Regions from separate parts of the Phytobacter sp. genome, predicted to be linked through region 2. Evidence: predicted binding sites of a transcription regulator. Region 2 holds the regulator's gene; the other holds the start of a gene.
The links. Region 2 encodes PurR, which represses purine synthesis genes. Its sites were predicted from a motif close to CANGCAAACGTTTGCNTG; they were not measured.
Positions count from the first base shown of each region.

Region 1 (4,216 bases), on a different contig from region 2:
GATGCCCGCGCCATCGCGCTGGCGGCGGGCACCTGCCAGCAGCTTGCGCGTGTTGGTATCTGGCCGCATATTGCGAAAAACGCCACGCCGATTACCACCGTCCATGTCAGCGATCGTGGCCATGCGGGCTTTGTTACCCTTAGTGCAGAAGATTACCGGATTGACGCGCTTGGTCAGGTCGTTGAGCTGCACGATGTCGGACACACGCTGTTTGCTCTCCTGCAAAAAGCGCCAGGTGTGACGTTACATTGCCCGGCACGGGTGAGCAGTTTTACCCGCACTGAACAGCAGGTCAGCGTGACGCTGGATAGCGGTGAGGTGATTCACGGCAGTTTGCTGGTGGCAGCTGACGGCTCGCGTTCCGCTCTCGGTGCGCAGTGCGGGATTAACTGGCAACAATCGCCTTATCAACAGGCCGCCATTATCGCCAATGTCACCACGGCAGTGGCGCATCAGGGGCGTGCTTTCGAGCGCTTTACCTCTTATGGTCCGCTGGCAATGTTACCTATGTCTCAGGGCCGTTGTTCGCTGGTCTGGTGTCATCCGTTGGAAAAACAGGACGCAGTGTTGAGCTGGAGCGATGAGAAATTTTGCCATGCGTTGCAAAAGGCCTTTGGCTGGCGACTGGGCAAAATCGTCCATGCGGGTACGCGCAGCGCTTATCCACTGGCGTTAACCACTGCGTCATCTCCCATTTCACATCGCACCGTGCTGGTGGGCAATGCTGCACAAACGCTGCACCCTATTGCCGGACAGGGTTTTAACCTTGGCATGCGTGATGTGATGAGCCTTGCTGAAACCGTGGCAGAAGCCTGGTTTGCGCAAAGCGATGTGGGCGGCTATTCGGTTCTGACTCGCTATCGCGATCGTCGTCATGCGGATAAGCAAGCGACGATTGGCGTGACGGACGGATTAGTTCACTTGTTTGCCAACCGTTGGGCGCCGCTGGTTGTCGGGCGTAACGCCGGACTGATGGCAATGGAATTATTTACCCCGGCGCGTGATGCGCTGGCGCAGCGCACCCTGGGTTGGGTGGCGCGTTAAGGCCTGATTCAGGCTTCAGGAGCAATCTGTGCAAAGTGTTGATGTGGCAATTGTTGGCGGCGGTATGGTCGGGCTGGCACTGGCGTGTGGATTGCAGGGCAGTGGACTGCGCGTCGCTGTGCTTGAACAGCAGGTTCCTGCACTGGTGCGCAATGACGCCGCACCGCAGCTTCGCGTTTCTGCCATTAACGCAGCCAGCGAAAAACTGCTCGCCCGCCTCGGAGTCTGGTCCTCCATCACCGCACGTCGCGTGAGTTGTTACCATGGGATGGAAGTGTGGGATAAAGACAGTTTTGGTCGCATTGTCTTTGACGATGCCAGTCTGGGCTACAGCCATCTTGGGCATATCGTCGAAAACGGCGTTATTCAGCAGGCGCTGTGGGAAAAAGTTCAGCAGTGTTCCGATGTGACGCTCACCGTTCCGGCGGCGTTGCAACAGGTGGCATGGGGCGAGAATGAAGCCTTCATTACCCTGCAGGACGGCAGCATGCTGACCGCCCGGCTGGTAGTAGGGGCAGACGGTGCGAATTCCTGGTTGCGTAACAAGGCGGATATTCCGCTCACCTTCTGGGACTACGGGCACCATGCGCTGGTGGCGACTATTCGTACCGCGGAACCCCATCAGGCGGTCGCACGTCAGGCTTTCCACGACGACAGTATTCTGGCCTTTTTACCGCTGGCTGACCCGCATCTCTGCTCGATTGTCTGGTCCCTTCCGCCGGAACAGGCCGATCGGATGCAGAAACTCAGTGATGAAGAGTTCAACCAGGCGCTTTGCGTTGCGTTTGATAACCGCCTTGGGTTGTGCAGCGTTGAAAGCGAACGTCAGCTTTACCCGCTGACCGGGCGCTATGCGCGTCAGTTTGCCGGTCACCGCCTGGCGCTGGTGGGTGATGCCGCGCACACCATCCATCCGCTTGCCGGGCAGGGGGTTAACCTCGGCTTTATGGATGCGGCGGAGCTGATTACTGAGCTGCGTCGTCTGCACAGCCAGGGAAAAGACATCGGCCAACATATGTATCTGCGTCGCTATGAGCGCAGCCGTAAACATAGTGCGGCAATGATGCTGGCGGGGATGCAAGGTTTCCGTGAACTCTTCACCGGGACCCATCCGGCGAAGAAGCTCCTGCGCGACATTGGCCTCAAACTGGCCGACACCCTTCCTGGCGTTAAACCACAGCTGTTACGTCAGGCCATGGGCTTAAACTCCCTTCCGGAGTGGTTACGTTAACTCCGTCACATTTCCCTTCCTATTGACGGGAAGGGACCGCAGCGCCTCATTTGAGAAATTCTAATTTCACCGTATTTTTCGGATTAGATTTTCTCATCTCTCGTTTTTTTAGTATCGGGAAAACTATCTCTTTTGCAGAGGGATTAACTGCATTTTGGGGCTTTATCCTGCTGGGGATGTTTTGTTTGTGCTGCTTCTCCTTTTCTACGTGGATTAATGCTCTGTAGGTGTTTTTGGTGAAAACGGTCATAAGCTAATGTGATGACCCATTTTCTCTTATGGTTAAGCGCCGCTTTCGGTGATAAGTTCAGGCGAAAGTGAACGTTTGCGTCGACAGCCGGGATCGGTGTTGATGCACTGTCGGAAGGTGAATTTTTCATCGACAGAAAACGTAATTTCCCGCTTATTCGACGAGGAAAAAATGGCTCAGCAGACTCCTTTGTATGAACAACACACGCTGTGCGGTGCCCGCATGGTGGATTTCCACGGCTGGATGATGCCACTGCACTATGGCTCGCAAATCGATGAGCACCATGCGGTGCGAACCGATGCCGGTATGTTCGATGTTTCGCACATGACGATTGTCGATCTGCGCGGCAGCCGTACCCGGGAGTTTTTGCGTTATCTGTTGGCAAACGACGTCGCGAAACTCACCAAACCGGGTAAAGCGCTGTACAGCGGCATGCTCAATGCCTCCGGTGGTGTGATTGATGACCTCATCGTCTACTACTTCACCGAAGACTTCTTCCGCCTCGTTGTAAACTCCGCCACTCGCGAAAAAGACCTCTCCTGGATTTCCCAACACGCTGAACCTTTCGCCATCGACATCACCGTGCGTGACGACCTGTCGCTGATTGCGGTCCAGGGGCCGAATGCCCAAGCCAAAGCCGCTACCTTGTTCACCGATGAACAGCGCCAGGCGGTAGAAGGCATGAAGCCGTTCTTTGGCGTTGAATCCGGCGACCTGTTTATTGCGACTACCGGGTATACCGGTGAAGCGGGATATGAAATCGCGCTGCCGAGTGAGAAAGCGGCTGATTTCTGGCAGGCATTAGTCGCTGCCGGCGTTAAGCCGTGTGGTCTGGGGGCTCGCGACACATTACGTCTGGAAGCCGGCATGAATTTATACGGTCAGGAGATGGATGAAGGCGTTTCTCCGCTGGCCGCTAATATGGGCTGGACCATCGCCTGGGAACCCGCCGATCGTGATTTCATTGGGCGTGAAGCACTTGAAGCCCAGCGTGAGAAGGGCACGGAACAGCTGGTCGGTCTGGTAATGACCGAAAAAGGCGTGCTGCGCAATGAACTCCCGGTACGTTTTACGGATGTCCACGGCAACCCACAAGAAGGTGTGATCACCAGCGGTACTTTCTCTCCTACGCTTGGCTACAGTATTGCACTGGCACGCGTTCCGGCAGGGATCGGTGATACGGCAATCGTCCAGATCCGTAACCGTGAAATGCCGGTAAAAGTGACGAAACCTGTTTTTGTACGCGCTGGCAAAGCCGTCGCGTGATTTATTCTTATTTGGAGATTTAGTGATGAGCAACGTACCTGCAGAACTGAAATACAGTAAAGAACATGAGTGGCTGCGCAAAGAGGCCGATGGTTCTTACACCGTCGGAATCACCGAACACGCGCAGGAACTGCTGGGCGATATGGTGTTTGTCGATCTGCCTGAAGTGGGTTCGGTTGTCGCCGCTGGTGATGACTGTGCCGTTGCCGAATCGGTAAAAGCGGCTTCCGACATCTACGCACCAATCGGTGGTGAAATTGTTGCCGTCAACGAAACGCTGAGCGACTCCCCGGAGCAAGTGAACAGCGAACCGTACGGCGAAGGCTGGATTTTCAAAATCAAAGCCAGTGACGAAGCGGAAGCTGATGCGCTGCTGAGCGCAACAGAATACCAGGCGCTGTTAGAAGACGAATAATTGTCAATCC
Region 1 is NZ_JCACPZ010000008.1:981,061-985,276, reverse strand. It holds gene ubiH (2-octaprenyl-6-methoxyphenyl hydroxylase) at 1-1,044, shown strand, start outside; gene ubiI (FAD-dependent 2-octaprenylphenol hydroxylase) at 1,073-2,275, shown strand; gene gcvT (glycine cleavage system aminomethyltransferase GcvT) at 2,697-3,791, shown strand; gene gcvH (glycine cleavage system protein GcvH) at 3,817-4,206, shown strand.
Region 1: the regulator PurR is predicted to act here: its motif matches at 2,590-2,607, upstream of gcvT (glycine cleavage system aminomethyltransferase GcvT).

Region 2 (4,216 bases):
GTCTGTTGCAAGGAAGCCCAGAACGCTTAACCCCGCCAGCCAGACTAAAAATCCTTTTCCTGGTTGCATGGCAATATCTCTTTATTGTGCAGGTGAACAGGGAAACAGAGTCTAGGGAGTGAAACTCTCGTTGTGAAACGCTAATATTTGCGCACTGGTTTCAAAATTTTTGCAGGCACAACATGTGGTCAGAATATTCTCTTGAAGTGGTAGATGCGGTGGCGCGTAATGGCAGTTTTAGTGGTGCAGCTCAGGAGCTGCACCGGGTGCCTTCTGCTGTCAGTTATACCGTGCGGCAACTGGAGGAGTGGTTGGCAGTCGAGCTCTTTCAACGCCGTCATCGTGACGTTGAACTGACACCCGCTGGGGCGCTTTTTTTGAAAGAAGGGCGTTCTGTTATCAAAAAAATGCAGATCACCCGTCAACAGTGCCAACAAATTGCCAATGGCTGGCGTGGTCAGCTAGCTATCGCCGTGGACAATATCGTTAAGCCGGAGCGAACCCGGCAGATGATTGTCGATTTTTATCGCCACTTCAGTGATGTTGAATTGATTGTCTTCCAGGAGGTGTTTAATGGCGTCTGGGATGCACTGGCGGATGGGCGCGTTGAACTGGCAATAGGGGCCACGCAAGCAATCCCCGTGGGGGGGCGGTATGCATTTCGGGATATGGGCATGCTGAGCTGGAAATGCGTCGTCGCGTGCCATCATCCGCTTGCCAAAATGGCGGGCCCTCTTAGCGATGAAACGTTGCGCAACTGGCCTTCTCTTGTCCGGGAAGATACGTCCCGTTCACTGCCAAAGCGTATTACCTGGTTGCTGGATAACCAGAAACGAGTGGTGGCACCCGACTGGGAATCTTCTGCTGCCTGCCTCTCTGCGGGATTATGCGTGGGAATGGTACCTGCGCACTTTGCGCGCCCCTGGCTGGACAAGGGAGAGTGGGTGGCGTTGGCGCTGGAAAACCCGTTTCCCGATGCCGCATGCTGCCTGACGTGGCAACAGAATGAGGCTTCACCAGCATTAAACTGGTTGTTGAGTTATTTAGGAGACAGTGAAACGTTGAACCGTGAATGGCTGTGGGAACAGGATTGACCCGCTCCCACTGCAGGAATTAACGACGGTAGTCGCGGAATGGACCGTCGGCTACCGAACGGCGTTCAATCAAACGCGGATGAACCTCAATCGATTGTGATACTTCACGCTTGTTGACGATACGATCCAGCAACATGTTGAATGCGGTTTCACCCAGAGAATCTTTCGGCTGATGAATGGTCGTCAGAGCCGGAGTAAAGAAACGGGAGTTGCGCACGTTATCGTAACCAATCAGGGAAATGTCCTGCGGAACGCGCAGCCCCATTTCGTCTGCAGCACAGAGTGCGCCCATAGCCATAATATCGCCGCCGCAGAAAATAGCCGTTGGACGCGGAGACTGGGCGAGGATCTGCTGCATTGCGCGATAGCCAGACTCCGGCTCAAAATCACCCTGTACAATCCAGTTTTCTGGCACGCTGATGTGCGCTTCTTCCATTGCTTTCATAAAGCCAGCAAGACGTCCGGCACCGGTGTTGCGCTCAAGTGCACCAGGGATCACACCGATGTCACGATGACCACGTTCAACCAGATACCGCCCAGCCATATAGCCACCTTCAAAGGCATTATCGATAACCGTGTCAGTAAAATCGGCTTTTGCTTCGCCCCAGTCCATTACTACCATAGGAATGTGGCGGTACTCTTCCAGCATGTTCAGCAGAGATTCTGGGTATTCCGAACACATTACCAACAGGCCATCGACGCGTTTTTGCGCCATCATTGACAGGTAAGCGCCCTGTTTTTCGAAATTGTTCCAGGCATTACCCAAAATCAGGGTGTAGCCCTTCTGGAAACAGTTTTTTTCAACGGCTTCAATGATTTCTGCAAAATAAGCGGCTTCGCTGCTGGTAGCCAGTAAGCCAATAGATTTGGTGTGATTAACCTTCAGACTACGGGCAACGGCGCTCGGCGAATAGTGCAACTCTTTGATTGCCGCCCACACAGCATTACGCGTCTCTTCAGCGACGAAACGCGTCTTGTTAATTACATGTGATACGGTTGTGGTGGAAACGTTTGCTCGCTTCGCTACGTCTTTGATCGTTGCCATCAGATGTCACTCCATGCCATATCATAAGCTCCTGAAAATACAAAAGGTAAACGTTTGCCTGCCTTCACCCTTTCACCGCGCGATGCACTGTATTACGCCGGGAAAAAGACACTGGACGTCAGGAGGGGAGTCGATGGCCGGTACGCTAATAAATTTAGCGTCGAATTTTGTCTTATCTTGGCCAAAAGGGGAAGAGCTAAAACGTATATCAATCTAATTCCTGCAAGATTTTTACGTTTATTTATGCAAAAATGCGCTATCTCACTTTTTGTGGGGAAATAAGAAAGGAGAAAAATTGATGAGTACCGACCTGAAGTTTTCTTTAGTGACCACCGTGATTGTGCTTGCCCTCATTGTTGCGGGTGCACTGACTGCGGTTCTGCATTGATTTACCACGAGGGAGAGTATTCTCCCTCGACGTTCCCTCCCATTCTCCCGTTTTTCGCAATAATCTTTTCGCAAATCGCTCACTTCTGTTTTTTGTGATTGATGTCATACTTTTGGCTTCTGTGACGGTGTCGCCCGGCGACACGGCATTTCCGGAGTCAATAAATCATGAAAATTAATTATCCACTGCTTGCCCTGGCGATTGGCGCTTTCGGCATTGGTACCACCGAATTCTCGCCGATGGGGTTACTGCCCGTTATTGCTCGCGGTGTCGATGTATCGATTCCGGCGGCGGGAATGCTGATAAGCGCCTACGCGATTGGCGTTATGGTAGGGGCGCCGTTAATGACGTTAATGCTTTCTCACCGCGCACGTCGCAATGCACTGATCTTTCTGATGGCAATCTTCACACTTGGAAACGTGTTGTCGGCCATTTCGCCTGATTACACTACCCTGATGCTGTCGCGCATCATCACCAGCCTTAACCATGGAGCCTTCTTTGGTTTAGGCTCGGTGGTCGCTGCAAGTGTAGTGGCGAAAGAGAAACAGGCCAGTGCGGTCGCAACGATGTTCATGGGGTTAACCATTGCGAATATCGGTGGGGTGCCGGCCGCGACCTGGTTGGGTGAAACCATCGGCTGGCGTATGTCCTTCCTGGCCACCGCAGGTCTCGGCATCATCGCTATGGTAAGTCTCTATCTTTCATTGCCAAAAGGCAGTGCAGGGGAGCGTCCCGATGTACGCAAAGAGCTTACGGTACTGATGCGTCCACAGGTTGTTTCGGCTCTGCTCACGACCGTGCTGGGCGCTGGTGCGATGTTTACGCTCTACACCTATATCTCACCGGTGCTGCACAGTATTGCGGATGCTGGACCTGCATTTATCACCGCGATGCTGGTGCTGATTGGCGTGGGCTTCTCGCTGGGCAATTATCTCGGTGGGAAGTTGGCTGACCGCTCAGTGACCGGCACCCTCAAAGGCTTCCTGCTGTTGCTTATCGCAATTATGGTTGCAATTCCCTGGCTTGCACGCAGTGAATTTGGCGCAGCAATCAGCATGGTGGTCTGGGGAGCCGCGACCTTCGCGATCGTTCCACCACTGCAAATGCGAGTAATGCGTGTTGCACACGAAGCGCCAGGACTTTCTTCTTCCGTCAATATCGGGGCGTTTAATTTGGGGAATGCTCTGGGGGCAGCTGCGGGCGGAGCGGTGATCTCGGGTGGACTGGGTTATGTCTTCGTCCCGTTTACGGGAGCGGTGATTGCCGCACTGGCACTGATGTTGGTATTGCTGTCTGGTCGTGGCGTTGCCCGGACAGCCTGCGCGACAGCGGAATAATAAAAAAGCAGGAGGGTTTCCCCTCCTGCACCTTATGCCACGAGATTCTTCGCAACAAATTCCCAGTTCACCAATGCCCAGAAATGCTCCAGATAATTCGGACGAGCATTACGATAGTCGATGTAATAAGCGTGTTCCCAGACATCAACAGTTAAGAGCGGAGTGGCGCCTGTCGTCAGCGGCGTACCAGCATTGGATGTTGAAACAATTGCCAGTTTGCCTTCTGCGTTTTTGACCAGCCAGGTCCAGCCTGAACCAAAGTTTTTCACTGCTGCATCAGTAAACTGTGCTTTGAAATCCGCAAAGCTTCCGAACGCTTGTGCTATAGCTGTTGCCACCTTGCCTGAAGGCT
Region 2 is NZ_JCACPZ010000004.1:37,236-41,451, reverse strand. It holds gene punC (purine nucleoside transporter PunC) at 1-69, opposite strand, end outside; gene punR (DNA-binding transcriptional activator PunR) at 183-1,094, shown strand; gene purR (HTH-type transcriptional repressor PurR) at 1,114-2,139, opposite strand; gene cydH (cytochrome bd-I oxidase subunit CydH) at 2,438-2,527, shown strand; gene AC5JPW_RS03975 (MFS transporter) at 2,695-3,864, shown strand; gene sodB (superoxide dismutase [Fe]) at 3,897-4,216, opposite strand, start outside.